DNA from 4 places in the Pantoea sp. Ep11b genome. Region 1 is predicted to be linked to each of the others. Evidence: predicted binding sites of a transcription regulator. Region 1 holds the regulator's gene; each other region holds the start of a gene.
What was found. Region 1 encodes CRP, which controls carbon source genes, mostly activating them, when cyclic AMP is high. Its sites were predicted from a motif close to ATGTGANNNNNNTCACAT; they were not measured.
Positions count from the first base shown of each region.

Region 2: the regulator CRP is predicted to act here: its motif matches at 1,458-1,475, upstream of garD (galactarate dehydratase).
Region 3: the regulator CRP is predicted to act here: its motif matches at 2,523-2,540, upstream of glpT (glycerol-3-phosphate transporter).
Region 4: the regulator CRP is predicted to act here: its motif matches at 3,808-3,825, upstream of AB1748_RS05295 (CdaR family transcriptional regulator).

Region 1 is NZ_CP160631.1:50,356-58,164, forward strand. It holds gene AB1748_RS00350 (LysE family translocator) at 1-370, opposite strand, end outside; gene AB1748_RS00355 (hydrolase) at 429-1,445, shown strand; gene AB1748_RS00360 (YheU family protein) at 1,450-1,668, shown strand; gene AB1748_RS00365 (phosphoribulokinase) at 1,730-2,599, shown strand; gene AB1748_RS00370 (OsmC family protein) at 2,843-3,247, opposite strand; gene crp (cAMP-activated global transcriptional regulator CRP) at 3,552-4,184, shown strand; gene AB1748_RS00380 (YccS/YhfK family putative transporter) at 4,242-6,317, shown strand; gene AB1748_RS00385 (aspartate aminotransferase family protein) at 6,319-7,539, opposite strand; gene AB1748_RS00390 (aminodeoxychorismate/anthranilate synthase component II) at 7,621-7,809, opposite strand, start outside.
Region 2 is NZ_CP160631.1:3,524,161-3,531,969, reverse strand. It holds gene garD (galactarate dehydratase) at 1-1,286, opposite strand, end outside; gene AB1748_RS16560 (MFS transporter) at 1,860-3,221, shown strand; gene AB1748_RS16555 (enolase C-terminal domain-like protein) at 3,218-4,564, shown strand; gene gudD (glucarate dehydratase) at 4,575-5,906, shown strand; gene garL (2-dehydro-3-deoxyglucarate aldolase) at 5,951-6,721, shown strand; gene garR (2-hydroxy-3-oxopropionate reductase) at 6,741-7,625, shown strand; partial or broken gene AB1748_RS16535 (glycerate kinase) at 7,699-7,809, shown strand, end outside.
Region 3 is NZ_CP160631.1:604,420-612,228, forward strand. It holds gene pldB (lysophospholipase L2) at 1-153, shown strand, start outside; gene yigL (sugar/pyridoxal phosphate phosphatase YigL) at 206-1,006, shown strand; gene glpT (glycerol-3-phosphate transporter) at 1,056-2,396, opposite strand; gene AB1748_RS02835 (carboxylate/amino acid/amine transporter) at 2,771-3,631, shown strand; gene AB1748_RS02840 (DUF1456 family protein) at 4,247-4,726, opposite strand; gene metR (HTH-type transcriptional regulator MetR) at 4,810-5,736, opposite strand; gene metE (5-methyltetrahydropteroyltriglutamate--homocysteine S-methyltransferase) at 5,881-7,809, shown strand, end outside.
Region 4 is NZ_CP160631.1:1,151,540-1,159,348, forward strand. It holds gene mtnN (5'-methylthioadenosine/S-adenosylhomocysteine nucleosidase) at 1-588, opposite strand, end outside; gene dgt (dGTPase) at 681-2,171, shown strand; gene degP (serine endoprotease DegP) at 2,306-3,739, shown strand; gene AB1748_RS05295 (CdaR family transcriptional regulator) at 3,923-5,080, shown strand; gene AB1748_RS05300 (DUF3461 family protein) at 5,141-5,533, opposite strand; gene dapD (2,3,4,5-tetrahydropyridine-2,6-dicarboxylate N-succinyltransferase) at 5,758-6,582, opposite strand; gene glnD (bifunctional uridylyltransferase/uridylyl-removing protein GlnD) at 6,666-7,809, opposite strand, start outside.

The DNA.
Region 1 (7,809 bases):
AGGCCTTGGGATTGATCAGCTGCAGCAGCCCGCCCTGCCAGAACGGCATAGGCGCATCCGGTGCCTGGTCAGTCTCCAGCTTCTCGTAGCTGGCGGTGGCGATTTTCCACGCCAGCCAGAGCAGATAGAGGCTGCCGGCAATTTTCAGCACCAGATGCAGCGAAGGATAGAGCAGGATCAGCCCCCCCACGCCAAAGGCCACCATCAGCAGCATCACCTGCATCCCGATCATGATGCCAATCATCAATGGAAAGGTGCGCACGAAGCCAAAATTAGCACCCGAGGCGGTGAGTAACATATTATTGGGGCCGGGCGTAATCGCCGCGACCCAGAGAAAGCCCAACATTGAGAAGAAAAGACTCAGTTCCATGACAATCGGGTACTCCCTGCCCCGGTAAGAAAAAACCTCTCGAAGCTAACAGTGTGATATGGAACAGACAAGCTTTTACCACATGAAATTTACCGGACCGGAAAACGAGCAGTTCACGCCGCCTGCCGGGCTGCGTAACGCGCATCTGCAGACGATGCTGCCGCGTCTGTTACGCCGGCGCAGCACGCTGGTTCCCCACTGGCAGCGTCTCGATCTGCCGGATGGCGATTTTGTCGATCTCGCCTGGAGTGAAGATCCGCACTCTGCGCAGCATAAGCCACGCGTGGTGCTGTTTCACGGGCTGGAGGGAAGTTTTCACAGCCCCTATATTCACGGCCTGATGACGATCTGCCGCGCGCGCGGCTGGCTGGCGGTGGTGATGCATTTTCGCGGCTGCAGCGGCGAACCTAACCGGCTGAACCGCATCTATCACTCTGGTGAAACCGACGACGCCCGCTTTTTCCTGCGCTGGCTGCACACCCGCTGGGGCCGCGTGCCTACCGCCGCCGTGGGGTTTTCGCTGGGCGGCAACATGCTGGGCTGTCTGCTGGGTCAGGAGGGCGCCGCCGCAGAGGTCGACGCTGGCGTGATTGTTTCAGCGCCGCTGCTGCTGGAGCCCTGCAGCGTAAAACTGGAACGCGGTTTTTCGCGCTTCTATCAATACTATCTGCTGGCACAGCTCAAGAAGAATGCCCGCCGTAAGCTGCACGCCTGGCCGGATACGCTGCCGGTGAATCTGGCAGAGCTCAAGGGGCTGCGGCGACTGCGCGACTTCGATGATGCGATTACGGCGCGCGCCCACGGTTTTATGGATGCGGCAGATTACTATCATCGGGCCAGCGCCATGCCCTGGCTGAAGCAGATAGAAAAACCGCTGCTGATCCTGCACGCCCGGGACGATCCCTTTATGAGTGATGAGGTGATCCCGCAGAGCAGTCAATTATCTGCCACTATTACGTATCAACTGACATCACACGGCGGCCACGTAGGGTTTGTCGGCGGCACATTACGCCAGCCTGAAATGTGGCTGGAACAGCGCATCCCTCAGTGGATCGCCCCTTTTCTGGATAACTGATCTCGTGATTATTCCCTGGCAACAGGTCTCGCCTGAGACCCTTGAAAACCTGATTGAAACCTTTGTGCTGCGCGAAGGCACAGACTACGGCGAGCAGGAGCGCAGCCTGCTGGACAAAGTGGCGGACGTGCGACGTCAGCTGGAAAGCGGTGAAGTGGTGCTGGTATGGTCAGAACTGCATGAGTCGGTCAATATTATGCCGCGCAACGCCTTTCGTGGCTGATGCACCCGCCGCCATTTCATGCTAACAATGCCTGTTACCCGATCTCACAGGGAGCTTCTCTATGTCTGCACGTCATCCTATTATCGCGGTGACCGGTTCCAGTGGTGCAGGAACCACCACCACCAGCCTGGCGTTTCGCAAAATCTTTCAGCAGCTTGATCTTCATGCGGCGGAGCTGGAGGGCGACAGCTTTCACCGCTTTACCCGTCCTGAGATGGATATGGCGATTCGTAAAGCGCGCGATTTAGGACGCCACGTCAGCTACTTCGGCCCCGAAGCCAATGACTTTGGCCTGCTGGAGCAGAGCTTTAAAGAGTATGGCTATAGCGGACAGGGGCAGTCGCGCAAATATCTGCACACTTACGATGAGGCGGTGCCGTGGAATCAGGTGCCAGGCACCTTTACGCCGTGGCAGCCGCTGCCGCAGAACACCGATATTCTCTTCTATGAAGGGCTGCATGGCGGTGTGGTAACGGCGCAGCACAATGTGGCGGAGCAGGTTGATCTGCTGGTTGGCGTGGTCCCGATTGTAAACCTGGAGTGGATCCAGAAGCTGGTGCGCGACACCGGCGAGCGCGGCCACTCCCGTGAAGCGGTGATGGACTCGGTGGTCCGGTCGATGGAGGATTACATCAACTTCATCACGCCCCAGTTCTCCCGCACCCATATCAACTTTCAGCGTGTCCCGACCGTAGATACCTCCAACCCGTTCGCTGCCCGTGCCATCCCATCGCTGGATGAGAGTTTTGTGGTGATTCATTTCCAGGCGCTGGAGGATATCGACTTCCCCTATCTGCTGGCGATGCTGCAGGGCTCCTTTATCTCGCACATCAATACCCTGGTGGTGCCGGGCGGCAAAATGGGTCTGGCGATGGAGTTAATTATGGGCCCGCTGGTGAAGCGGCTGATGCAAGGCAAACGGATAGAGTAAGGGACGGCATGCGCAGGCTTCAGGAAGGTCGCTACAGGCAAAACCCGGACACAAAGGATCTGACAGCAGCCCATAAGCTCAACACGCAGGGAACCGGATCAGAAGAGGAAAGCGTCCCCCGCCAGGGACAGCGCGGGACGAGCGGTCAGGGACTGGCTCAGGCGACCTTCTGATCTGACCCGGTTCTCTGTGCAGGCACGGTCTTACAACAGCGTGCCGGCAACGTTAAAAATCCTGCGGCTATTACAGTTCAATCACTTCGTAGCTGTGGGTAATCGTTACGCCTTTACCCAGCATGATGGCGACCGAGCAATATTTTTCCGCCGAAAGATCGACGGCGCGTGAGACCGCTTTATCCTGGAGTGCTTTGCCACTGACGATAAAATGCAGGTTGATGTGCGTAAAGATTCGCGGCGCCTCTTCACGACGTTCTGAGGTCAGTTTTACTTCACAATCAGCCACATCGTTGCGGCCTTTTTGCAGAATTGATACCACGTCGATTGCGCTGCATCCGCCCGCCGCCATCAGCACCATCTCCATTGGGCTGGGCGCTTTATCCCCTGAATTGCCATCCATCAGGATCTGATGGCCCGATGAGGATTCTCCGAGGAATGTCAGCCCTTCTACCCATTTCACTCTTGCCTGCATGATTTTTGCTCCGGAATATGCTGTTTTGTCGTCAGAGTACGCTTTCCCCTGGTAAACAGCAATCCGGAGAAATCCGCCCGTAGCTGAAGCGAGACAACAGAAGACAGTCGGCTTAAGCTGTGCTACAAACAGTGCTGAAAATATTTTTCGTCACCCGATGACGAAGCCGGGAAGAATGATGCGCACTGCGCCTGATGCGGCCCGAATAATTTCCTGAAATGGAAAACGCTTGAAGCTTTCACCGCCTGACAGGGAAAACTGCCCCCTGTGTTTTGGGCACGATTACAACAGAGGATAATAGCGAATGGTTCTCGGCAAACCGCAAACAGACCCTACACTCGAATGGTTCCTGTCCCATTGCCATATTCACAAGTATCCATCCAAAAGTACGCTGATTCATCAAGGTGAAAAAGCCGAAACGCTTTACTACATCGTGAAAGGTTCCGTTGCGGTTCTGATTAAAGATGAAGAAGGCAAGGAGATGATTCTTTCCTACCTGAATCAGGGTGATTTTATTGGTGAGCTTGGCCTGTTTGAAGAAGGCCAGGAGCGCAGCGCCTGGGTACGTGCGAAAAGCGCATGTGAAGTGGCAGAGATTTCTTATAAGAAGTTCCGTCAGCTGATCCAGGTTAACCCTGATATCCTGATGCGACTCTCGTCGCAGATGGCGCGTCGCCTGCAGGTCACGTCTGAAAAAGTGGGTAATCTCGCTTTCCTTGACGTGACCGGGCGCATTGCACAGACCCTGCTTAACCTGGCGAAACAGCCAGATGCCATGACGCATCCCGACGGCATGCAAATTAAAATCACTCGTCAGGAAATTGGCCAGATTGTTGGTTGTTCACGCGAAACCGTGGGCCGTATTCTGAAGATGCTGGAAGATCAGAACCTGATCTCCGCACACGGCAAAACCATCGTCGTTTACGGCACCCGCTGATTCCTGTCACCCACGGCGTGATGGCAACATCACGCCGTTATTGTTTGTGCTGAGCCGATGTGGCGTCGAATAATCTACCACCCTGAAGTGAACTACGCCCTGCGGCAAACGCTGGTGCTCTGCCTGCCGGTGGCGCTGGGCTGGCTGGCGGGCGACCTGCAAAAAGGCCTGCTCTTCTCGCTGGTGCCCGCCTGCTGCAATATCGCTGGTCTGGATACCCCGCATAAACGCTTCTTCAAACGCCTGATCGTGGGCGGCAGCCTGTTTGCCCTCGGCAGCTTCCTGATCCAGTGGCTCACCCTGCAGGCGGTGCCGCTGCCGCTGATCCTGTTCGCCATGTCGCTGTTGCTCGGAGTAACCGGAGAGATCAGTCCACTGCATGGCCGTCTGCTGCCCGGCACCCTTATCGCCGCCATCTTTACCCTGAGCCTGGTGGGTCGCATGCCGATCTATGTTCCGCCCCTGCTCTATATCGGCGGCACGCTCTGGTATGGGCTGTTTAACTGGTTCTGGTTCTGGCTGTGGAAAGAGCAGCCGATGCGCGAGAGCCTGAGTCTGATCTACCGCGAACTGGCTAACTACTGCGACGCCAAATATACCCTGCTGACACAGCTGACCGATCCGGAGAAGGCCCTGCCGCCGCTGCTGGCTCGCCAGCAGAAAGTGGTCGACCTGATCAACACCTGTTATCAGCAGATGCATATGCTGTCGGCCAGCCGCGACCACAGTCATAAGCGGCTGACGCGCGCCTTTCAGGTGGCGCTGGATCTGCAGGAGCATATCTCAGTCAGCCTGCATCGGCCGGAAGAGGTGCAGAAGCTGGTGGAGCAGAGCCACGCCGAAGCGGTGATCCGCTGGAATGCCAAAACTATCTCGGCCCGGCTGCGGGTGCTGGCGGATAATATTCTTTATCACCAGTTACCCGAACGCTTTGCGATGGACAAGCAGCTCGGCGCGCTGGAGAAAATCACCTGGCAGCATCCCGACAACCCGGTCGGGCACTTCTGCCTCTATCACTTCAACCGGATTGCCCGGGTCCTGCGCACGCAGAAACCGCTCTATCAGCGCGACCTGATGGCCGACCGCCAGCGCCGCCTGCCGCTGCTGCCTGCCCTGCGCAACTATCTCTCCCTGCGCTCCTCGGCGCTGCGCACCGCCGGTCGTTTTGCGGTCATGCTGATGCTGGGCAGCGCACTGGCGCTGTTCTTCAACATTCCCAAGCCCTACTGGATCCTGATGACCATCATGTTCGTCAGCCAGAACGGCTACAGCGCCACCCGTGTCCGCATCCAGCACCGGGCGCTGGGCACGTTTGCCGGGCTGGTGATCGCGGCCGCTACGCTGCGCCTGGCGGTGCCGGAGTCACTGGTGCTGCTGATCATGCTGGCGATTACCTTTATCAGCTATCGCTTTACCCGTCAGTTTTATGGCTGGTCGATGATTGGCTTCACGGTGACTGCCGTTTATTCGCTGCAGCTGCTGTCGCTGAACGGCGCACAGTTTCTGCTGCCGCGCCTGATGGATACGCTGATGGGCTGTCTGATCGCTTTTGGCGGAATGCTCTGGCTCTGGCCGCAGTGGCAGAGCGGCTTACTGCGGCAGAACGCGCATGATGCGCTGGAAACCTATCAGGATGCGCTGCGTCTGCTGCTGGGCGATGAGCAATCACCCGACAAACTCGCCTACCAGCGCGTGCAGGTGAATCAGGCGCACAATGCACTGTTCAACTCCCTGAATCAGGCGATGCAGGAGCCGGCATTCAACGCCCAGTATCTGAAAGATATGCGGCTCTGGGTAACGCACAGCCAGTTTATCGTCGAGCACATTAATGCGATGACGATTCTGGCGCGCGAACACACCATGCTCACGGCCTCGCTGGCCCAGCGCTATCTGCAATCCTGTGAAATCGCGCTGCAGCGGTGTCAGCAGCGGCTGGAATATGATGGGGCAAGCTCACAGGTTAATCTGCTGGATGAGCTGGAGAATATCAGTGAGGGGCCGGTGACGGTCGTGGAGCAGCATGTGCGGCGCATTCTCGATCATCTGAGCGTAATGCACACTATCTCTTCACTGGCGTGGAGCCAGCGACCGCAACATGGCCGCTGGCTGATCCGTCATTTACGGAAAAGCTGATTCAGCCGTTGAGCACCCTGCCGACCGCCGTGGCGAAGCGATGCATGCCCTCTTCGATGTCAGCCGGTTCAATGATCAGCGACGGCGCGAAACGCATTACGTCAGTCCCGGCGACCAGCACCATCACCCCTTCTGCCGCAGCGGCATTCAGGATGTCGCGCGATTTACCGGCATGCTGAGGCTTCAGCGCCGCACCAATCAGCAGGCCTTTGCCGCGGATATCGCTGAACAGATCATACTTCGCGTCAATCGCCTGCAGCGCCGTCACAAAGTGCTGACGACGCGCTTCCACGCCCGCCAGCACCGCCGGGGTGTTGATGATATCCAGCGCGGTTTCGGCGATGGCGCAGGCCAGGGGATTCCCGCCATAGGTGGTACCATGCACGCCCGGTGCCATCGTCGAGGCGATCTCATTGGTGGTCAGCATGGCGCTGACCGGGAAGCCGCCGCCCAGCGCTTTGGCAGAGGTCAGGATATCGGGCTGAATGCCATAGTGCTCATAGGCAAACAGCTTGCCGCTGCGCCCCATGCCGCTCTGCACCTCATCCAGCACCAGCAGCGCCTGATGCTGATCGCAAAGCTCACGCAATCCCTGCATAAAGGCCGGAGTGGCCGGCATCACGCCGCCTTCGCCCTGAACAGGCTCAACCACGATGGCGCAGGTATGGTCGTCGATCACCGCTTTTACCGCATCCAGATCGTTGAACGGCACATGAACGATATCCGCCGGTTTAGGCCCGAATCCGTCTGAATATTTTGGCTGCCCGCCGACCGTGACGGTAAAGAGCGTCCGGCCATGAAATGCGTTGTGGAAGGCGATGATCTTGCTTTTGAACGGGCTGTGACGCTTGCAGGCGTAATAACGCGCCAGCTTAAACGCCGCTTCGTTGGCTTCGGCGCCGGAGTTCGCGAAGAAAACGCGCTCGGCAAAGGTCGCGTGTATGAGTTTACTGGCAAGACGCAGCGCCGGTTCGTTGGTGAAGACGTTGCTGGTGTGCCACAGCGTCTCACCCTGGCTTTTCAGCGTCTCCACCAGCGCAGGATGGCAGTGTCCAAGTGCGGTGACGGCGATGCCACCCGAGAAATCGATATACTCTTTGCCCTGCTGATCCCATACACGGCTGCCCTTGCCTTTTACCGGCACGAACTGCGCAGGTGCATAAACAGGCAAAATAACGTTATCGAACGTCTCCCGCGTGACCGCAATTTTTTCGGCTGCCATTGATGACCCCATTTGAATGATGTTTGTGCAATCATGAAATAATAATCACAAAATATGCATAAAAAATCACTCAAAGGCAACTTATTGCGTCAGGAAATTGCGCAGCAGCTGGTGCCCCTGCTCGCTGAGAATGCTCTCGGGATGGAACTGCACGCCCTCCAGCGCAAGGGTTTTGTGGCGGAATCCCATGATTTCGTCGGGTTCGCCGTCACGCACTGTCCAGGCCGTTATCTCGAACGCCTCCGGCAGGGAGTCGCGTTTGACGATCAG
Region 2 (7,809 bases), 430 kb from region 1:
AGGGTGATGCCGGAGGCCAGCTGCTGCGTGCCGCAGACAAAATCGCTGGCGGGGGTCGCTGCATAGATTAATCCACGTCGCGTAGGTCGCTGACCGGGGGAGAGCACTTCGACAATGGCGCTGCGGCCTGACTTGGCGATTGAGCCAAGCGCCTTTTCCACCACGTTGGCCAGCCCGCCCTTTTTATTGCCCGGCGACGGGTTAGCACTGCGATCGGTCTGCCCCTGGTCGAGATAGTCATCATACCAGGCCATCTCCTCCAGTAAGCGCTTACCGACCTCCTGATTAATGACGCGCGGCGTCAGCAGATGAATCGCATCGCGAACTTCGGTGACTTCCGAGAACATCACCGTCGCGCCACAGCGCACCAGCAGATCGGAGGCGAAGCCCACCGCCGGGTTGGCCGTCACGCCAGAGAACGCATCGCTGCCGCCACACTGCATGCCGACAATCAGATCAGCCGCAGGGCAGGTTTCGCGCTGGCGCTGATTCAGCCGCTGGAGATGCCGCTCCGCGACCTGCAGGATCTCCTGCACCATCGCACCGAACCCCACCAGCTTTTCATCCTGCAAACGCACGATGTCCCTGTCGTCCAGTGAGATCGCCTGCACGTCAGCGGTGCCGGTCAGCAGACGCTCCGGCTGTAACTTCTCACAGCCCAGGCCGACGACCATCACTTCGCCGCCAAAATTCGCATTCAGCGCCAGGTTGTGAATGGTGCGAATCGGCACTACCGCCGCAGGCGCGTTGATCGCGACGCCGCAACCATAGAGGTGATTCAGGGCAACCACGCCATCTACATTGGGATAACGCGGCAGCAGCTCCCGCTCGATAATCTGTACAACATGATCGACCACGCCCGCCACGCAGTGAACGCTGGTTGTGATGCCGAGCAGATTGCGTGTGCCGACGCTGCCATCCGCATTGCGGTAGCCCTCGAAGGTATAGCCCTCCAGCGGCGGCAGCTCGGGCGGTACCTGCGTGGCTAATGGCAGGCTGGCCAGCGGCGGGGCGTCCGGCAGTGCGACCAGCGACTCATCAATCCAGCTCCCCTGAGCGATATCCCGCAGGGCATAGCCAATCACTTCGCCATAACGCAGGATCGCCTCGCCCTGACGAATCGCACTCAGCGCCACTTTGTGGCCCTGGGGCACATGTTCCGTCAGCGTCAGCCCGTCAGCAAACCGGGTTCCGGCGGGCAGACCCAGACTGTTCACCACAATGGCCACATTGTCGTGCTCATGGACTTTGATATAGAGCGGTCGTTCATCTGTTTTGAGATTCATCGCTTACCTTGCCTCTGTCGCGCCGGCGTGATGCGGCACGCTGTAATGATTTGACCTGTCACACGGGGGTTTGCCAGCTTTAGTATAAGGAGCAGGGCCGGGGCGCGCATTGTGCAAATGTCCACCATTAAGGCGAATCCTTCCGCCGTTTTGGGTCGCTTATCCAAAAGCAAGTGAAGACCCTCACAAACAGCAGGGGAAAGCGTCGCCGGAGGCACCGATCGACCCGGAAAAACGCGCTTTCGTGAGCCATCCCGCAGGCTTTTGTGCATTCGCAAGATAATCCCTTCAACACCTTCGCCATTCCAGGGCAATGCGCCAATGTGCTGGCCGCAGGCTGTTCTTATACTGAGTCCCGTTAGCCAAAGTCAGGTTATCTGTCACGACGTATTACCCACCCGGAAAAGGCGGCAGAGCGTTTATCTCGCCGCACCCGCCAGACGCCGGATGGATAAATAAAGGTTTGCCAGAACAAAAAGATCGCCGTGTTTAACCCAACTTCTCTCTGATACCCAACGCGATGTGTATGCAGTCAGAGCGAATGTAGCTCACGCTATATTTCAGGAGTGCATCATGAATAGTTTCAGCCAGACCGCGGAAACGGTGCAGAAACGCACCAATGCCCGCTACTGGATTGTGGTGATGTTGTTTATCGTCACCTCATTCAACTACGGTGACCGCGCCACCATTTCCATTGCCGGTTCGGCGATGTCGAAAGATATCGGCCTGGATTCAGTCGGACTCGGCTACATCTTCTCTGCCTTCTCATGGGCCTATGTGATCGGTCAGATCCCGGGCGGCTGGCTGCTCGACCGCTTCGGCTCAAAACGGGTCTATTTCTGGAGCATCTTCACCTGGTCGCTGTTCACCCTGCTGCAGGGCTTCGTCGATATCTTCAGCGGCTTTGGCATCATTATGTCGCTGTTTATCCTGCGTTTCCTGGTCGGTCTGGCCGAAGCGCCCTCCTTCCCCGGCAACAGTCGCATCGTGGCAGCCTGGTTTCCGGCGCAGGAGCGCGGCACGGCGGTGGCGATCTTCAACTCGGCTCAATACTTCGCCACCGTAATCTTCGCACCCATCATGGGCTGGCTGGTTTCCGAAGTGGGCTGGGCGCATGTGTTCTGGTTTATGGGTGGTCTGGGCATCATCCTCAGTTTTATCTGGCTGAAAGTGATCCACGATCCCAACGATCACCCTGGCGTCAATAAAGCGGAACTGGAGTACATGGAGCAGGGCGGGGCTCTGATCAATATGGACGCCAGAAAAGAGACCCGCAAAGTCAGCTGGGGTGAAAAGTGGTTCCAGATCAAGCAGCTGCTCACTTCGCGCATGATGCTTGGGATCTACCTCGGTCAGTACTGTGTTAACGCCTTAACTTACTTCTTTATCACCTGGTTCCCGGTCTATCTGGTGCAGGCGCGCGGCATGTCGATCCTCAAAGCGGGCTTCGTGGCCTCCGTGCCGGCGGTGTGCGGCTTCCTCGGCGGCGTGCTGGGCGGGGTGATCTCCGACTGGCTGATGCGTAAAACCGGCTCGCTGAATATTGCGCGTAAAACCCCCATCGTGCTGGGTATGCTGCTCTCTATTTCGATGGTGATGTGTAACTACACCGACACTGAATGGATGGTGGTGTTCTTTATGGCACTGGCGTTCTTTGGCAAAGGCATTGGCGCGCTGGGCTGGGCGGTGATGGCGGATACGGCACCGAAAGAGATCAGCGGCCTGAGCGGCGGTCTGTTCAATATGTTCGGTAACTTCTCCGGCATCGTGACGCCTATCGCCATCGGCTACATCATCGCCACCAGCGGATCCTTTGAAGGGGCGCTGCTCTACGTCGGTATTCATGCCTTTGTCGCCGCATTCAGCTTCCTGGTGATCGCCGGTGATATCAGACGTGTCGAACTGAAACCCTGGACCGGTAAGGACGCCTCATGAACACACAAAGCTCACCGGTAATCACGGAGATGCAGGTTATTCCGGTCGCGGGTTATGACAGCATGCTGCTCAACATTGGTGGCGCACACAACGCCTGCTTCACCCGCAATCTGGTGGTGCTCACCGACAGTGCCGGGCACACCGGCGTCGGTGAAGCGCCCGGCGGCGACACCATCTATCAGACGCTGGTGGCGGCCATTCCGCAGGTAAAAGGTCAGCAGATCGCCCGGATGAATCGTCTGGTGCAGCAGGTCCATCAGGGCAATCAGTCGGCTGATTTCACTACCTTTGGCAACGGCGCCTGGACTTTTGAGCTGCGGGTCAATGCGGTCGCTGCGCTGGAAGCGGCGCTGCTCGACCTGCTGGGACAATGCCTGGGCGTGCCGGTGGCCGAGCTGCTGGGGCCGGGCAAACAGCGGGATGAGGTCAGGGTGCTGGGCTATCTGTTCTATCTCGGCGACCGCCGCAAAACCGATCTGCCCTATCAGTCAGGAGAGCAGGCTACGCACGACTGGTATCACCTGCGTCATCAGGAGGCGCTGACCAGCGAGGCCGTCGTCAGGCTGGCCGAGGCGGCACAGGATAAGTATGGCTTCAGAGACTTCAAGCTCAAGGGCGGCGTGCTGCCGGGTGAGCAGGAGATCGCGACGGCGGCGGCGCTGAAACAGCGCTTCCCCGACGCCCGCATCACGGTCGATCCCAACGGCGCCTGGCGGCTGGATGAGGCGATAGCACTCTGCAAGGGGATGCAGGATGTGCTGAGCTACGCCGAAGATCCCTGCGGCGCGGAAGCGGGCTATTCGGGACGTGAAGTAATGGCGGAGTTCCGGCGCGCCACCGGTCTGCCGGTCGCCACCAACATGATCGCCACCAACTGGCGTGAGATGAACCACGCGGTGATGCTGAATGCGGTCGATATTCCGCTGGCCGATCCCCACTTCTGGACGCTCAGTGGGGCGGTCCGTGTGGCTCAGCTGTGCGATGAGTGGGGGCTGACCTGGGGCTGCCACTCCAACAATCATTTCGATATTTCGCTGGCGATGTTTACCCATGTCGGCGCCGCCGCGCCGGGCAACCCGACGGCGATTGATACACACTGGATCTGGCAGGAGGGCGACCAGCGCCTGACGAAAAATCCGCTGCAGATTCGCAACGGCAAGATTGCCGTGCCGGAGGCACCGGGTCTGGGTGTCGAACTTGACTGGGATCAGGTGAAGAAAGCCAGCCAGCTTTATCACGCTCTGCCCGCCGGGGCGCGTAACGATGCAACGGCAATGCAGTATCTGGTCCCGGGCTGGACGTTTGATCGCAAGCGCCCGGCATTTGGCCGCAAAACAGCATAAGGAGCAGGAGATGAGTTCAACACCGAAAGTGACCGCCATGCAGGTAATCCCGGTGGCAGGCTACGACAGCATGCTGCTTAACCTCAGCGGTGCGCACTCGCCATTCTTTACCCGCAACATCGTGATCATTAAGGATAACGCCGGACACACCGGCGTCGGTGAAATCCCGGGCGGTGAAAAAATTCGTCAGACGCTGGAGGATGCCGCGGCGCTGGTGATCGGCAAGACGCTGGGCGAGTACAAAAATACCCTCAGTCTGGTGCGCACCACCTTTGCTGACCGCGATGCCGGCGGGCGCGGCAACCAGACCTTCGATTTACGCACCACGATCCACGTAGTGACCGGCATTGAAGCGGCGCTGCTTGACCTGCTGGGCCAGCACCTGGGCGTCAACGTCGCTTCACTGCTCGGCGACGGGCAGCAGCGCGACCGCGTTGAGATGCTCGGCTATCTGTTCTATATCGGCGACCGCACGAAGACGTCGCTCTCTTATCAGAGCCAGCCAGACGATCCGTGCGACTGGTACCGGCTGCGCCACGAAGAGGCGCTTACGCCGGATGCGGTGGTGCGCCTGGCGGAAGCGGCTTATGAGAAATATGGCTTTAACGACTTCAAGCTGAAAGGCGGCGTATTGCGCGGCGGCGAAGAGGCGGAAGCGGTGACGGCGCTGGCGAAGCGTTTCCCTGAAGCACGGATTACGCTCGACCCCAACGGCGCCTGGTCACTCAACGAGGCGATCATCCTCGGCAAACAGCTCAAAGATGTGCTGGCCTACGCGGAAGATCCCTGTGGTGCCGAGCAGGGCTACTCAGGGCGAGAAGTGATGGCGGAGTTTCGCCGCGCCACCGGCCTGCCGACCGCGACCAATATGATCGCCACCGACTGGCGACAGATGGGCCACACCCTGTCGCTGCAGTCGGTAGACATTCCGCTGGCCGATCCGCACTTCTGGACCATGCAGGGCTCGGTGAGGGTGGCGCAGATGTGCCACGACTTCGGTCTGACCTGGGGCTCCCACTCGAATAACCACTTCGACATTTCGCTGGCGATGTTTACCCATGTGGCCGCGGCCGCGCCGGGTGCGATTACCGCCATTGATACGCACTGGATCTGGCAGGAGGGCAACCAGCGCCTCACCAGAGAGCCGTTCCAGATTAAAGGCGGCATGGTGCAGGTGCCGCAGAAGCCGGGTCTTGGCGTCGAGCTGGATATGGATCAGGTCATGCAGGCCAACGCGCTCTATCAGAAGCAGGGATTAGGCGCGCGCAATGATGCCGAAGCGATGCAGTTTCTGGTACCGGGATGGACTTTCGATAACAAGCGCCCGTGCCTGGTTCGTTAATCTTCCGGGCTTCCGCTGCGAAGCCCTGTCACAGGAGTTGAAACATGAGTAATGCAGCCTGGGCCAATGGATTTCGCCGCCGCCTGTTAGCGGGCGACACCCTGATCGGCAGCTGGTGCGCGCTGGCCAGTCCGATTTCGACGGAAATTCTGGGGCTGGCCGGTTTTGACTGGCTGGTACTCGATGGCGAACATGCGCCCAACGATATTACGACCTTTGTGCCGCAGCTGATGGCGCTGAAAGGCAGCCAGAGCGCCGCCGTAGTGCGTCCGCCCTGCAATGAGCCGGTGATCATCAAGCGTCTGCTGGATATCGGCTTTAGCAACCTTCTGGTGCCCTTTGTCGAAACCCAGGAGGAGGCGCAGCGAGCCGTTGCGTCAACCCGCTATCCGCCCGCCGGTATCCGCGGTGTCTCGGTCTCCCACCGCAGCAACATGTACGGCACGCTGCCCGACTATAACCAGCAGATCAATGACAACATCACGGTGCTGGTGCAGATCGAAACCCAGCAGGCGGTGGACAACATAGATGCCATCGCGGCGGTAGAGGGCGTCGACGGGATTTTTGTCGGGCCGGGCGATCTCTCGGCCGCGCTGGGCTACCTCGGCCAGCCCGCGCATCCTGAGGTGCTGAAAGTCATTAAACACATTTTTGAGCGCGCCAGCGCGGCCGGTAAGCCGAGCGGCATTCTGGCACCGGTGGAGGCGGACGCGCGTCGCTATCTGGAGTGGGGTGCCACCTTTGTGGCGGTCGGCAGCGACGTCGGAATGTTCCGCAACGCCTCGCAGGCGCTGTGCGACAAATTTAAGCGCTAATTCATTAAGGGGAAACGCAATGAAGATTGGATTTATCGGCCTGGGCATTATGGGCAAACCCATGAGTAAAAACCTGCTGAAAGCCGGATATGCGCTGGTGGTACGGGACCACAATGCCAGCAACGAAGCGGAGCTGACGGCGCTGGGTGCGACCGTCGCGAAATCGCCCAGAGAGGTGGCAGAACAGTGCGACGTGGTGATTACCATGGTGCCCAACTCGCCGCAGGTTAAAGAGGTCTGTCTGGGAAAAGAGGGCATTATTGAGGGCGCGAAGCCGGGCCTGGTGGTGATCGACATGAGTTCGATTGCGCCGCTGGCGAGCCGGGAAGTGCACGATGCGCTGGCAGAAAAGCAGATCAAAATGCTGGATGCGCCGGTCAGTGGTGGTGAACCCAAAGCGATTGAGGGCACGCTCTCGGTCATGGTCGGCGGCGATAAAGCGGTGTTTGATCAGTGCTACGACATCATGAAAGCGATGGCGGGCTCGGTTGTCCACACCGGTGATATCGGCGCAGGCAACGTCACGAAACTGGCTAATCAGGTGATCGTGGCGCTGAATATTGCGGCGATGTCCGAAGCCCTGTCGCTGGCGACCAAAGCCGGGGTTAATCCGGATCTGGTCTATCAGGCGATCCGTGGCGGGCTGGCGGGCAGCACGGTGCTGGATGCCAAAGCGCCGATGGTGATGGATCGCAACTTCAAACCCGGCTTCCGCATCGATCTGCATATCAAGGATCTGGCGAACGCCCTTGATACCTCGCACGGCATCGGCGCGCATCTGCCGCTGACGGCGGCAGTGATGGAGATGATGCAGGCGCTGCGTAACGACGGTCAGGGTAACGCCGACCACAGTGCGCTGGCCTGCTATTATGAGAAGTTAGCGAAGGTTGAAATCGCCCGCTAAAACCTGGTGCCGGTTTCCCGGAACCGGACTGGTTCAGAGCCGTTTCAATTACTCAACAGTGCTCGGATTGCCTATGAAAATCGTAATCGCACCGGATTCATATAAAGAGAGTTTATCCGCCCTGGATGTGGCATCGGCGATTGAAGCGGGTTTCCGTGACATCTTCCCCGATGCGCATTACGTG
Region 3 (7,809 bases), 550 kb from region 1:
TTCTGTGCCGCGATGGCCGCGGCGGGTCATCCGTGTGAAGGCAACACGCCACGGGTGATCGACGGTGCGCGTCACGAGATCCTGTTTGAAAAAGATGAGATGCGTGCCGAGGCACTCAATGCAGTGGTCGACTTTTTTTCATCGCATCACTGACGTTATTTATCCGACCGGTTAACACCGGCTGAACCAGCTATCCGAGGTTTTCATGTATCACATCGTTGCATCCGATCTGGATGGCACGCTGCTCTCTCCCGAACATCGCCTGACCCCTTTTGCGCGTGAAACGCTGCAGCAGCTGGTCGCGAAACAGATTCACTTTATTTTCGCCACCGGTCGTCACCATATCGATGTGGGCCAGATGCGCGACAGCCTGGCGATTCCGGCCTATATGATCACCTCAAACGGCGCACGCGTACACAACGCCCGCGGTGAGCTGGTGTTCAGCCACAATCTGGATGAGGATATCGCCAGCGATCTGTTCGGCCTGCAATATCATCACAGCGATATCCTGACGCACGTTTATCGCGACGATGAGTGGTTTGTCAGCCGTTCCAGCCCGGCTGAGCAGGACTATTTCCGCGAGTCGGTGTTTAATTATCAGGTCTATGAGCCGGGTCTGCTGCCCACCGATAACATCAGCAAGGTCTTTTTCACCTGTGAAAATCCTGAGCATCTGATCCCGATGGAGCAGGCTATTGAAGCGCGCTGGGGCGACCGGGTGAATGTCAGCTTCTCGCTGCCGACCTGTCTGGAAGTGATGGCGGGCGGCGTGTCGAAAGGCCATGCGCTGGAAGCGGTCGCGAAACAGCTGGGCCACTCGCTGGAAAATTGCATCGCCTTTGGCGATGGCATGAATGACGTGGAAATGCTGAGCATGGCCGGAAAGGGCTATATCATGCAGAACGCGCATCAGCGGCTGAAAGATACGTTGCCGGAGCTGGATGTGATTGGTTCCAATGCCGATGACGCGGTGCCGCAGACGCTGCGCACGCTCTATCTGGCTTAAGTTTTCTGCATAAAAAAGGGCCGGTTATCCGACCCTTTTTTTATTGCCTTCAGGCAGGGTGCTTTTTGTGTTTGTGCTCGCTGACCATGGTCAGCAGCAGCAGGACAACCGCCAGCACGCAGCCAGCAATCATCACCATAAAGCCGCCGTCCCAGCCGAAGTAGTCGACGGTATAGCCCACGATGGCGCTGGCGGCGACAGAGCCGCCCAGATAACCGAACAGGCCGGTGAAGCCTGCCGCCGTCCCTGCGGCTTTTTTCGGTGCCAGCTCCAGCGCATGCAGGCCGATCAGCATTACCGGGCCGTAGATCAGGAAGCCAATCACGATCATGCAGGTCATATCGACCCCGGGATTGCCCGCCGGATTGAGCCAGTAGATCACGGTCGCGATGGTCACCAGCGTCATAAAGAAGACCCCGGTCGCGCCACGGTTGCCGCGAAAGACTTTATCTGACATCCAGCCGCAGAGCAGCGTCCCCGGAATCCCCGCATATTCATACAGGAAGTAGGCCCACGAGGACTTATCCAGCGTGAAGTGTTTCACCTCGCGCAGGTAGGTCGGCGACCAGTCGAGGATGCCGTAACGCAGCAGATAGACAAACACGTTGGCCAGCGCGATGTACCACAGCAGCTTATTCGGCAGCACATATTTCATGAAGATCTGTTTGGCCGTCAGCTCCTCTTCGTGGCTGGCGTCATAGTCGGGTGGATAGTCGTTTTTGTACGCCTCAATCGGGGGCAGACCGCAGGATTGCGGGGTATCGCGCATCAGCGCAAAGGCCAGAATCGCAATCGCAATGGCACCGAAGGCAGGCATATAGAGTGCCGCTTTCCAGTCGTTGAACCACGCCATCCCGAGCAGGAACAGCAGCGGCGGAATACCGCCGCCCACGTTATGCGCACAGTTCCAGACCGAGACGATTCTGCCGCGCTCCTTCTGCGACCACCAGTGCACCATGGTGCGTCCGCAGGGCGGCCAGCCCATGCCCTGGAACCAGCCACAGATAAACAGCAGCACGAACATCACCATGATGCTGGAGGTGGCCCAGGGAACGAACCCCATGATCAGCATCACGGCGGCGGCCAGAATCAGACCGGCCGGTAAAAAGACGCGCGGATTCGAGCGGTCAGAGACGGATCCCATGATGAACTTAGAGAAGCCGTAGGCAATGGAAATGCCCGACAGGGCAAAGCCCAGGTCGCCGCGTGAAAAACCCTGCTCGACCAGATAGGGCATGGCGAGCGCAAAGTTTTTCCTGACCAGATAGTAGGCCGCATAACCAAAAAAAATCCCGATGAAAATTTGCCAGCGCAGACGACGGTAGAGAGGATCGATGCGATCCTCCGCCACCTGCGGCTGACGTGGTGCAGGTTTAAAAATACTCAGCATTAGTGAGGCCCTCCAGGGCACATTATGGTTTTAATTCCCAGCAGGTTGGGGCAGGACGTGGACAGAATAAAATGGACAAAAGATGTTCCATTTCGCGCAAAGAATAGTGTCAGTTGCACAACGTTACTGTGATGAATGACACATTTGTTACAGTTTTATTACAGGTGAGAGCGAAAATGATCACGAGATGGATCATTTCGCGCATTTTGTCTGGCTGAAAACCGATTCCGGCGACAGTTATGTCAGGACGTGTAAATAGCCGCAGAAACGGCTGTTCCGGTCGCCTGGTTTATAACCGGATGTCAACCAGATTTTGCAGCCTCGCGGCGACACATTGTTTACACTGACGGCCTGTTCATTTCGGGATTGTTACCGTGTTCTTACTGATCATTACCACTATTCTGTGGGCCTTTTCGTTCAGCCTGATTGGCGAATACCTCGCCGGTCAGGTGGACAGCTGGTTCTCTGTGCTGATGCGACTGGCGCTCGCTGCGCTGGTGTTTTTACCCTTTCTGCGCTGGCGCGGCTATCGGCCGTCAACGCTGCTGCTTTACATGCTGGTGGGGATGCTGCAGCTGGGCGTGATGTACCTGCTGAGTTTCGAAGCCTATCTCTACCTCAGCGTGTCGGAGTTCCTGCTGTTTACGGTGATGACGCCGCTCTATGTGACGCTGATTTATGACCTGATTAGTCGTCGTCCATTGCGCATCGGCTACATCTTCAGTGCGCTGCTGGCGGTGGCCGGGGCGGCGATTATCCGCTATGACAAAGTCAGCGATCATTTCTGGTTTGGTCTGCTGCTCGTGCAGCTCGCCAACATCTGCTTCGCGGCGGGAATGGTGGGGTATAAGCGTCTGCAGGAGACCCGGCCTATGCCGCAGCACACCGCCTTCTCCTGGTTTTATCTGGGCGCGGTCGCGATCGCGGTGCTCGCCTGGTCCGCCTGGGGTAATCCACAGAAATTGCCGACTACCTCGCTGCAGTGGGGCATTCTGGTCTGGCTGGGCGTGGCGGCGTCCGGGCTTGGCTATTTTATGTGGAACTACGGGGCGACGCAGGTCGATGCCGGCACGCTGGGCATCATGAACAATATGCACGTTCCCGCCGGACTGCTGGTCAATCTGGCTATCTGGCAGGAGAAACCGCACTGGCCGAGCTTTATTGCAGGCGCGCTGGTGATCGTCGCCTCGCTGTGGGTGCATAAGCGCTGGGTGGTGGGGCGGCGCGATCGATAACCCGCTGATAGCAATGCTGAACCGGCGGGCTGATGCCGGTTCAGCCCGCCGGACTGACGTAGTTGCATCGTAAAGTACCGCCATCTTTTTTCGTCGTCCGGGCTATCCTGGCCCGGACACTTCGCCGTTCAGGCGCGTCACCCCTGAAGCGTTAACGACTTCTTCGTGCTTATTGGTTCAGGCAGAGGAATGGGCGATAGCCATGAAGTTAATAGGGTTAATTGCCTGTAGAACTAGTCTGGCTGGCTGCAAGGGATTCGTGTCTTGCTTAATCCCCCATCAGAAACTGAATACTATCTGCCAGCCCAGGCTCACACGACAGGTTAGTCATCGATCGATAGCATACCAACAGGAACCAGAACCGTTTTACGCCAGGCTCCTGATGAGTATTGCGTCAGACAATCAGAGTGCATACCGGGTGTGCTGATCAACAAAGGCTAAGCAGAAAAACGTTTGCCACCGTGTTCAAACCTGAATGTTTGAACACGGTAACGTGCTGGCCCGCGAGGGAGAAAACCTCGCGAATAAGGTAAATAAACCGACGGTGAAGGCATTGGAATGGATGGATGTCCAGCTCAGGACATCGCCCGCTCTTTCCGACCGTATGGCACGTGATCAGGCAGGCTTCTCGCTCTTAGGGCGCTGAATCATCGTCAGCCCTTTCAGGAAGTTACGCAGAATCTGATCGCCGCATTCGCGGTAGTTTTTATGGTCAGGCTTGCGGAAAATCGCGCCGACTTCGGCCTGCGAAACCGTAAAGTTCGCGCGCTTCAGCACCTCAGGAATGTCGGTGGTTTTCAGATCGAAAGCGATGCGCAGCTTCTTCATGAAGATGTTGTTGGTCATTTTGCGCTCAATCGATGGCGCAGGCGCATCTTCACTTTTACCGCGACGGTAGAAGATCAGGCCATTCAGGAAATACCCCATCAGCACGTCGGGGCAGGGGCGAAACGCGGCGTCGTCCTCTTTTTTCAGCCATGCCTGAATATCTGTCTGCGGCACGTCGCACTCTGCCAGCGCAAAAATTTCCACCATTTTCGCATCGCTCAGGTTAAGCATGTAGCGCACGCTGCGCAGAATATCGTTGTTAGTCATGGTGAAATCTTCTCATGGTCGGTCGACAGGCTGCGCATTATAGGGGATTTTGTCCGCGCCCGCGCAGGTTTGTGCCGATCGGCTTAACGCTGCAGCACGGCGCCCGGTCGCGCGGCATCGCGCACAAAGGGCAGATGCTCACAGGCGTGCTGGCGGGCAAAGCGGATAAAGGCTTCCAGCACCGGCTGGCGCTGTTCGCCGTCGCGCACTGCGGCATAGAGGCGGCTCCAGAGACCCTCGCCCAGCGTGCGGGTCACGACCAGCCCCTGCTTCTCAAAGCTCTCGACCACCCAGTGCGGCAGCGCGGCAATGCCCATACGCGCGGAAACCATCTGAATCATCAGCAGCGTGTTATCCACATTTTTCAGCGCCGGGCTGACGCCAGCAGGCTGCAGGAAGTGACGCCAGATATCCAGACGCTGACGCTGGACCGGGTAGATCATCAGGACCTCATCGGCCAGATCTTCCGGTGAGATCTGCTCCAGCTGCGCCAGCGGATGATCCGTTGCCAGCACCAGCCGCACCTCAAAATCAAACATCGGCGAGTAGAACAGACCCGAGCGTGCCAGGATATCGGAGGTCAGTACCACATCCAGCTCACCCTGTTGCAGCGCGGGCTGAGGATCAAAGGTCACGCCCGATTTGAAATCCATCACCACCTGCGGCCAGCTCTGACGGAATTTATCCAGCGCCGGGGTCAGCCACTGAATGCAGCTGTGGCACTCGATAGCGACCCGCAGCGTGGTCTGATGCGGCTCGTCGCAGGCCTGGAGTGCCTGCTGGATCTGTGGCAGCACCTGCTCCGCCAGTTGCAGCAGAATATCCCCCTGCGGGGTAAAACGCAGGGGCTGACTTTTACGCACAAACAGGCGGAATCCCAGACGCTGCTCCAGATCGCTGAACTGGTGAGACAACGCCGATTGCGTCTGATGGAGCTGGGCCGCTGCCGCAGCCAGCGATCCCGTATTGCGCAGAGCCTGAAGCGTCCGCAGGTGCTTGAGTTCGATCATGAGTGTCCTTCACATCGAAAATGAACATATTGCGCTTGAGCAACATACAGTACCCGCAGAGTATAGCAGTGTAAACATCTGGACGGCTAAACATCGTTGACTGCCCGGTTAAAGCAACGTGAACCTTTCTCTGGAGACTGGCACATGACTATCCTCAATCATACCCTCGGTTTTCCCCGTATTGGCCTGCATCGTGAACTGAAAAAAGCCCTGGAGCGTTACTGGGCGGGCGACAGCACCCAGGCGGCGCTTCTGGCGACGGGACGCGAGCTGCGCGCTCGTCACTGGCAGCAACAGAAAGAAGCTGGCGTCGATCTGCTGCCGGTGGGGGATTTCGCCTGGTATGATCATGTGCTGACCACCAGCCTGATGCTGGGCAATGTGCCTGAACGCCATCAGAACCCGGCGGGCACGATTGACCTCGACACGCTGTTCCGCCTCGGCCGGGGACGCGCCCCCTCCGGCGAACCCGTCGCGGCGGCCGAGATGACCAAATGGTTTAACACCAACTATCACTATCTGGTGCCGGAATTCAGCCGGGATCAGACCTTTAAGCTGAGCTGGACGCAGCTGCTGGATGAGGTGGATGAGGCACTGGCGCTGGGGCATAACATCAAGCCGGTGCTGCTGGGCCCGGTGACCTATCTGTGGCTGGGCAAGGTCAAAGGCGCGCCGTTTGAGCGTCTGTCGCTGCTGACGGCGATCCTGCCCGTCTATCAGCAGCTGCTGGCGGAACTGGCTAAGCGTGGCATTGAGTGGGTCCAGATTGATGAACCGGCACTGGCCCTTGAGCTGCCGCAGGCGTGGCGCGACGCTTTTCAACCGGCCTATGACGCCCTGCAGGGTCACTGCAGGCTGCTGCTGACCACCTATTTTGACAGCATCGGGCAGAACCTTGAGGTGATCCGCAGGCTGCCGGTGCAGGGGCTGCATGTGGATCTGGTGCATGGGGATGACGATATTGAGCAGCTGCATCAGCAGTTGCCCGCCAGCTGGCTGCTGTCGCTGGGCGTCATCAACGGACGCAACGTCTGGCGCACCGATCTGCGCCACTGGTTTGATCGCCTGCAACCGCTGGTCGCCCGGCGTCAGTTACTCTGGATCGGCTCCTCCTGCTCTCTGCTGCACAGCCCGATCGACCTCAGCACTGAAACGCATCTGGATGAGGAGGTCAGAAGCTGGCTGGCTTTTGCGCTGCAGAAGTGTGCTGAGCTGTCGCTGCTGAGCCAGGCGCTGAACCGCAACGAGGCAGCGTCGCTGGACGCCTGGAGCGCGCCGGTTCGCGCCCGCGCCCACTCCCGCCGGGTGCACAATGCGGCAGTGACGCAGCGTCTGCAGGCCATTACGCCCGAACAGAGCACACGCCAGAGCGCCTGGCCGGTGCGGAGTCGCCTGCAGCATCAGCGACTGCGCCTGCCCGCCTGGCCTGCCACTACCATCGGCTCTTTTCCACAGACCACGGAGATTCGCCGCCTGCGCCTCGACTTTAAGCAGGGGCGGCTCGACAGCAGCCATTATCGCACCGGCATCGCGGAGCATATCAGGCAGGCGATCCGCGAACAGGAGCGGCTGGGGCTGGACGTACTGGTTCACGGTGAAGCGGAACGTAACGATATGGTGGAGTATTTTGGCGAGCATCTGGAGGGATTTGCCTTTACCCGCAATGGCTGGGTGCAGAGCTACGGTTCGCGCTGCGTGAAGCCGCCCGTCATCATCGGCGATGTCAGCCGTCCGGCACCGATCACCGTCGAATGGGCCCGTTATGCGCAGTCGCTGACGGACAGACCGGTCAAAGGCATGCTGACCGGTCCGGTAACGATCCTCTGCTGGTCATTTCCGCGTGAAGATGTGCCACGGGAAACCCTCGCGAAACAGATCGCGCTGGCGCTGCGGGATGAGGTCGCCGATCTGCAGGAGGCGGGTATCGGGATCATTCAGATTGATGAGCCCGCCCTGCGGGAAGGTCTGCCGCTGCATCACTCGGCCTGGGCCGGTTATCTGAACTGGGCGGTGGAGGCTTTCCGGCTGACGGCGGGCGTGGCGCGGGATGAGACCCAGATTCACACCCATATG
Region 4 (7,809 bases), 1.1 Mb from region 1:
GGAGATCGCGCGCACCACCACGAAAGGCACCTGGAACTGATGGCAGACGTGGCCGATCGCGGTCGCTTCCATCTCAACGGCAATCGCCTGCGGGAACTGATGACGGATACGCGCCAGCGGCGCCGCACCATTGATAAAGGCATCACCACTGACCACCAGACCGCGCACGGCATTCAGGTTCAGCTGTTTAATGCAGGCTTCCGCCGCCGCGACGAGCGTGCTGTCGGCCACAAATGCGGCCGGACAACCCGCCATCTGACCTGGCTCATACCCAAATGCGGTGACGTCCGCATCGTGATAGCGCACCTCTTCGGAGACCACGATATCGCCGACGCTGAGTGTGGAGGCTAAGCCGCCCGCCGAACCGGTGTTGATCACCAGGTCAGGCTTACAGAGCTGCAGCAGCAGTGTGGTACCCAGCGCGGCAGAGGTTTTACCAATGCCCGATTTCAGCAGTGCCACCTCAACGCCCTGCAGGGTGCCGGTATAAATTTCACAACCCGCCAGCGACAGCGTCTGACGGTTTTCAATTTTGTCGCGCAGCAGGGTAACTTCCTGCTCCATCGCGCCAATGATGCCTGCTTTCATAATGCGTTCCGCTAATGTAAAGAATCAAAATTTAGGGCATAGTCTAACATGGCAATCCGGGGATTAATTCACGAAAAAGTCAGGGGTAATTCATGTCGGCGATTAATTTCAGGAAGAAGATCAGCTTCTCGCGCCCTTATACCAGTCGAAAAGATCCGGAAGGCGAATATTACATTACGCGTCATTTTGAGAGCGACCGCGGACGGATTATCAACTCCGCCGCCATCCGCCGCCTGCAGCAGAAAACCCAGGTTTTTCCACTGGAGCGTAACGCCGCCGTCCGCTCCCGCCTGACGCACTCGCTGGAGGTGCAGCAGACCGGGCGCTATATCACCAAAGAGATCCTGCAAACCCTGAAGATGCAGGGCGGGCTGGCGCAGTATGGCCTGGACGAGCTGGAAGGGGCATTTGAGAGCCTGATTGAGATGGCCTGTCTGCTGCACGACGTGGGTAATCCGCCATTTGGCCATTTTGGCGAGGCGGCCATTAACGACTGGTTTGAAGAGCATCTCGCCGCCGAGCTGGTGGATCCGCTGGTGGCGGGCGTGGAAGGGGAGGCGCAGCGCAGGGCGTTCGATCAACTCAACGCGATGATTCGCCAGGATCTCTGTCACTTTGAGGGCAACGCGCAGGCTATCCGCATGGTGCACACGCTGCTGCAGCTCAATCTCAGCTATTCGCAGGTCGCCTGCATCCTGAAATATACCGCCCCCGCCTGGTGGCAGGGAGAAAAGCCCGCCGAATTTAGCGTATTAATGAAAAAGCCGGGCTTTTATCTCTCCGAACGGGATTATATTGCTGACCTGCGCGCCGCCACCAATATGGAAGAACATCACCGCTTTCCGCTCACCTATATAATGGAAGCGGCCGATGATATCTCCTACTGTATTGCAGATTTGGATGACGCTGTAGAAAAAGATATCTTTAATGTTGAAAGTTTGTATGAGTTTCTGAATAAAGCCTGGGGGCCGGTTAAAAATAATGATGCGTTCAGCCGGACGATTGGCGAAGCCTGGCGTGAAGCCTGCAGTAAAAAACGCCGCAGCCGCAGCGATCAATTTTTTATGTCATTACGCGTAAATGTTCAGAGCGTACTGGTCAGCTACGCCGTGAAACGTTTTGTTGATAATCTGCCGGCGATATTCGAGGGAAGTTTTAATCATGCGCTGCTGGAGGATGAGGGAGAAGAGGGGCGTCTGTTGCAACTGTTTAAGACCGTTGCGCGCCAGCAGGTGTTTAACCATTCCGAAGTGGAGCAGCTGGAGCTGCAGGGCTACCGGGTGATCAAAGGCTTACTGGAGATCTATGCGCCGCTGATGCGCCTGAATTATGAAGCCTTTACCACGCTGATAAATGAAGATTTTCTGCGTCAGCACCCCATCGAAACCCGGCTTTTCCACAAGCTCTCCGGCAAACATCGTAAAGCCTATCTGCATAAGATGCGTAATCTGGTGGTGGAGCATAAATATCAACGGCTGTTGTGGGAACGTTATTATCGTTTCCGGCTTATTCAGGATTATATCAGCGGGATGACCGATCTCTATGCATGGGATGAGTACCGGCGACTGATGGCCGTAGAATAAGCCGCCGATTGTAAAGAGCGCGAATAAATTTTTACCTTTAGCTTAAACTTTTAAAGGAACTTCGCGCTAAAACACTTATCTCACCTTTCGACCACAGCAATGGTCTGAACAGTAATCTTATTGAGAAACGAAAAATGAAAACAAAGACCTTGATGTTAAGTGCGCTGGCATTGAGCCTGAGCATGGCCCTCGCCCCTGTTACTGTTTCTGCTGCACAAACGGCCTCATCCGACAGTCTGCAACAGCCAAGTCTGGCGCCCATGCTGGAGAAGGTGATGCCCTCTGTGGTCAGTATCAGTGTCGAGGGGACCACCACGGTGAAAACCCCGCGTATGCCGCAACAGTTCCAGCAATTCTTTGGCGATAACTCGCCTTTCTGCCAGGACGGTTCTCCGTTCCAGAGCTCACCGATGTGCCAGAGCGGTGAGGGCGGCGGCGCGCCTGCGCCCGATACACAGCAGGAAAAATTCCGGGCGCTGGGTTCGGGCGTCATCATTAATGCCGAAAAAGGCTATGTGGTCACCAATAACCATGTGGTCAACAATGCGACCAAAATTCAGGTACAGCTCAGCGACGGTCGTCGCTACGACGCCAAAGTGATCGGGAAAGATCCCAGCTCAGACATCGCGCTGGTTCAGCTGAAGGATGCTAAAAATCTTACGGCGGTGAAAATCGCGGACTCCGACAATCTGCGCGTGGGCGACTACACCGTGGCGATCGGCAACCCTTACGGCCTGGGCGAAACCGTGACGTCCGGTATCGTTTCGGCGCTGGGCCGCAGCGGCCTGAACGTGGAAAACTACGAAAACTTCATCCAGACGGATGCGGCGATCAACCGGGGTAACTCCGGTGGTGCACTGGTCAACCTCAACGGTGAGCTGATCGGGATTAACACCGCCATTCTGGCACCGGACGGCGGCAATATCGGTATCGGCTTTGCGATCCCGAGTAACATGGTGAAAAACCTGACGGCTCAGATGGTTGAGTTTGGTCAGGTGAAACGCGGCGAACTGGGCGTGCAGGGTACGGAGCTGAACTCCGAGCTGGCAAAAGCGATGAAGGTCGATGCACAGCGCGGCGCCTTTGTCAGCCAGGTGCTGCCAGGTTCGGCGGCGGCCAAAGCGGGCATCAAAGCGGGTGACGTCATCGTCTCGATGAACGGCAAACCGCTTAGCAGCTTCGCGTCGCTGCGCGCCGAAGTGGGTTCACTGCCGGTGGGCACCACGCTGAAACTGGGGCTGCTGCGCGACGGCAAGCCGGTTGACGTCTCCGTGCAGCTGCAGCAGAGCAGCCAGGCGAAAGTGCAGTCCGCCACCATCTATAACGGCATTGAAGGGGCGGATCTCAGCAATGTCGACACCGGTGACAAGGGCGTCCGCGTGGATAACGTGAAACCGGGCAGCGCCGCAGCACGCATCGGCCTGAAAAAGGGCGATGTGATCCAGGGCGTTAACCAGCAGGTGGTGACCAACCTGGGTGAACTGCGCAAAGTGCTGGATACCAAACCTTCCGTGCTGGCGCTGAATGTGAAACGCGGTGACAGCAGCATCTATCTGCTGATGCAGTAAGGGTTTATCCCTCACACAGAGGCGGACTGCGGTCCGCCTTTTTTATGTCCGCCGTTCACCCCGTCAGAGTGTGATGCTGACCGCAGATTCGGTAAATGCCTCCCCGGCTCTGTGCAATTGCACAATGCTCTGCGCAGAGCGCATGCGTATTCTGTTTCTCCCTCTCTTTATCAGGAGTAACGGATGGCAACCTATCACCTTGATGCCCGGCTGGCGCAGGATATTGTGGCACGCACCATGAAGATTATTGACAGCAACGTCAATGTGATGGATGCGCGCGGCCGCATCATCGGCAGCGGTGACCGGGAGCGCATTGGAGAGTTGCACGAAGGCGCGCTGCTGGTGCTCTCTCAGGCGCGGGTGGTCGATATCGATGAGGCGGTGGCTAAACATCTTCATGGCGTGCGGCCCGGCATTAACCTGCCGCTGCGGATTGATGGCGACATCGTCGGCGTGATTGGCCTGACGGGGGAACCGGTCGCCTTACGTCACTATGGCGAGCTGGTCTGTATGACGGCGGAGATGATGCTGGAACAGGCGCGACTGCTGCATATGCTGGCGCAGGATAGCCGTTTGCGTGAGGAGCTGGTACTGAACCTGATCCGCAGCGATACCCTGTCGCCGCAGCTGACCGAATGGGCGCAGCGGCTTGGGATCGATCTCAATCAGCCGCGCGTGGTGGCGGTACTGGAGATCGACAGCGGTCAGCTCGGCGTTGACAGTGCGATGTCGGAGTTACAGCAGTTGCAGACCCTGCTGACGACCCCTGAACGCGATAACCTGATCGCCATCGTGTCGCTGACGGAGATGGTGGTGCTGAAGCCCGCCCTGAATGCGCACGGACGCTACGACCAGGAGGATCACCGCCGTCGCGTCGAGCAGCTGTTGCAGCGGATGAAAGAGAGTGGCCACCTGCGGATGCGCATCGCGCTGGGCAACTTTTTCAGCGGGCCGGGCAGCATAGCCCGCTCTTACCGGACGGCGCGCACGACGATGATGGTCGGTAAGCAGCGGATGCCCGACGTGCGCAGCTATTTTTATCAGGATCTGGTGCTGCCGGTTCTGCTCGACAGCCTGCGTGGTGGCTGGCAGGCCAATGAACTCGCCCGGCCTCTGGCGAAACTCAGGAGCATGGATAACAACGGTCTGCTGCGCCGGACGCTGATCGCCTGGTTCACCCACAACGTTCAGCCGGGTGCCACGGCGCGCGCGCTGTTTATTCATCGCAATACGCTGGAATACCGGCTGAACCGGATTTCAGAGCTGACCGGGCTCAATCTGGGCCAGTTTGACGATCGGCTGCTGCTCTATGTGGCGTTGCAGCTGGATGAGCAGGGATGAGGCGAGGAGAGGGGAGATAAAAAAGGCCAGCAACGCTGGCCCCATCTGTCGGCGGGAAAATTAACGACCGTTACGGGTTAATTTTTCCAGATCCGATTCGATTTCAGTAATCTTGTGCGAGACCACGCTCTCCAGATGACGCAGATCATCCAGGATCTTACGTTTCAGATCCACTTCAACCTGGTCGCGCTGGCAAATCTGGTCCAGCTCATCGATCACATAACGCAGATTCGGGCTGATTTCCTGCACTTCTTTGTAGCCCTGAGTTGCGTGATCGGCCACGACCGTTTTGCGCTGGCGCGGATATTTGAATTTCACGCTCTTCGCGAAAAACTCGCCTTTATCTTTGCGGAAGTAAATTTTCAGAATGTCGTTGTTGGCTTCCTGACGCAGGCTGTAGCGGTCGATATCGTCCGGATTACTGATTCCTAAGCTTTTCAGATTGTCATACATAGCGTTGTTTCCATCAAAAGTGAGAAGCGCGCAGGTTTGTTCATGACGTCAGACAACTGTAGACATAAAGCAGCGGGATGAACATTGCGCGACAGGATTTAACTGGCGCGGATTATGACCTGGATGAAAACTAAACGCACCCGATCCTTCGCGGCGCGAAGCAGGCTGATTGAGAATGGCTGTAAAGAAAAGATGACGGGCTGGTTTCCAGCCCGTCACTGAAATCAGTCGATGGTGCGCAGCAGTTCGTTGATGCCGGTTTTGCTGAGGGTTTTTGCATCCACCTTTTTCACGATCACGGCACAGTAGAGGCTGTAGCTGCCATCTTTGGACGGCAGATTACCGGAAACCACCACCGAACCGGCAGGAACGCGACCATAATGCACTTCGCCGGTTTCACGGTCATAGATTTTAGTGCTCTGACCGATATAGACACCCATTGAGATCACTGAGCCTTCTTCAACAATCACGCCTTCAACGATTTCAGAGCGTGCGCCGATGAAGCAGTTGTCTTCGATGATAGTCGGGTTAGCCTGCAGCGGCTCCAGCACGCCGCCAATACCAACGCCGCCAGAGAGGTGAACGTTTTTACCGATCTGTGCACAGGAGCCCACTGTCGCCCAGGTGTCTACCATAGTGCCTTCATCCACGAAAGCGCCGATGTTGACGTAAGAAGGCATCAGCACCGTGTTGCGGGCGATGAATGCACCCTGACGCACCGCCGCAGGCGGCACCACGCGGAAACCGGCCTCTTTGAAGCGCGCCTCATCCCAGCCCGCAAATTTCATCGGCACTTTGTCGTAAAAACGGGTTTCAGCGCCTTCCATCACCTGGTTGTCATTGATGCGGAAAGAGAGCAGCACGGCTTTCTTCAGCCACTGATGCGTTACCCACTCGCCGTCGATCTTCTCTGAAACACGCAGTGCGCCGCTGTCCAGCAGCGCGATCACCCGGTTGATGGCATCACGGGTTTCGCTGTCGACGCTGGTCGGGGTAATGTCAGCGCGACGTTCGAAGGCGGATTCAATAACGCTCTGTAACTGTTGCATATTTTTTTCCTGATCTGTCATGTGCGGTGCCGGGCACTATCCCGGCACAAGTAAAGAAATGAATGTTTACCAGTCGGGTCGGGTCACACTTTATCGTTTGGATTAAGGGCCTCTGTCAACCGTTGTTGCAACGCTGTGCGCATTTCTTCGTTCAGCGCCTGCCGTTCACTGTTGGCCAGAATAAACAGATCCTCGACCCGCTCGCCAATGGTGCTGATGCGGGCGCCGTGCAGTGAAACCCCCAGATCGGCGAAGACTTCCCCGACCCGCGCCAGCAGACCGGGCTGATCCAGCGCCACCAGCTCCAGATAGCTGCGACGGTCGGTGTGCGTCGGCAGGAAGTTGACCTCGGTATCCACGCTGAAATGTTTAAGCCGGGCCGACGGGCGACGGGTGCGCGGCGGCACCCACTCGGACTGAGTGATCGCCTGCTCCAGCGCCTGAATGATCATCGGGTGACGATCCGGCGAAAGCGGGCTGCCATCCGGCTCCAGCACGATAAAGGTATCCATCGCCATGCCATCGCGGCTGGTGAAGATTTGTGCGTCGTGCACGCTGAGATTGCGGCGATCCAGCTCACCGGCCACGGCAGCAAACAGATGTGGCCGATCGGGACTCCAGATGAAAATTTCGGTGCCGCCGCGCGTGGCGTGCGGGCTGACCAGCACCAGCGGTTTTTTCAGGTCGTGAGCCAGCAGGTGGCGGGCGTGCCAGGCGATCTGATTTGGCGTATGGCGCAGAAAATAGTCGGCGCGGCAGCGATTCCAGATCTGGTGCAGCCGCTCTTCATCGATGTTATCCATCCGCAGCAGCGCCAGCGCCTGCAGGCGATGATGGCGTACCCGCTCGCGCAGATCCGGGCTGTTCTCCATGCCGCGTCGCAGCTGCTTCTCGGTGGCGAAAAAGAGCTCGCGCAGCAGGCTCTGCTTCCAGCTGTTCCAGAGGCTTTCGTTGGTGGCGCAGATGTCGGCCACGGTCAGACAGACCAGATAGCGCAGCCGGTTCTCATTCTGCATCACCTCGGCAAACTGCTGGATCACCGTCGGGTCCTGAATATCGCGCCGCTGCGCCGTCACCGACATCAGCAGATGATGGCGGACCAGCCAGGCCACCAGCTGCGTCTCCCGTGAGTTCAGACCATGCATCTCCGCGAAGTCGAGCGCATCCTGCGCGCCGAGAACCGAGTGATCGCCGTTGCGACCTTTGGCTATGTCGTGCAGCAGGGCG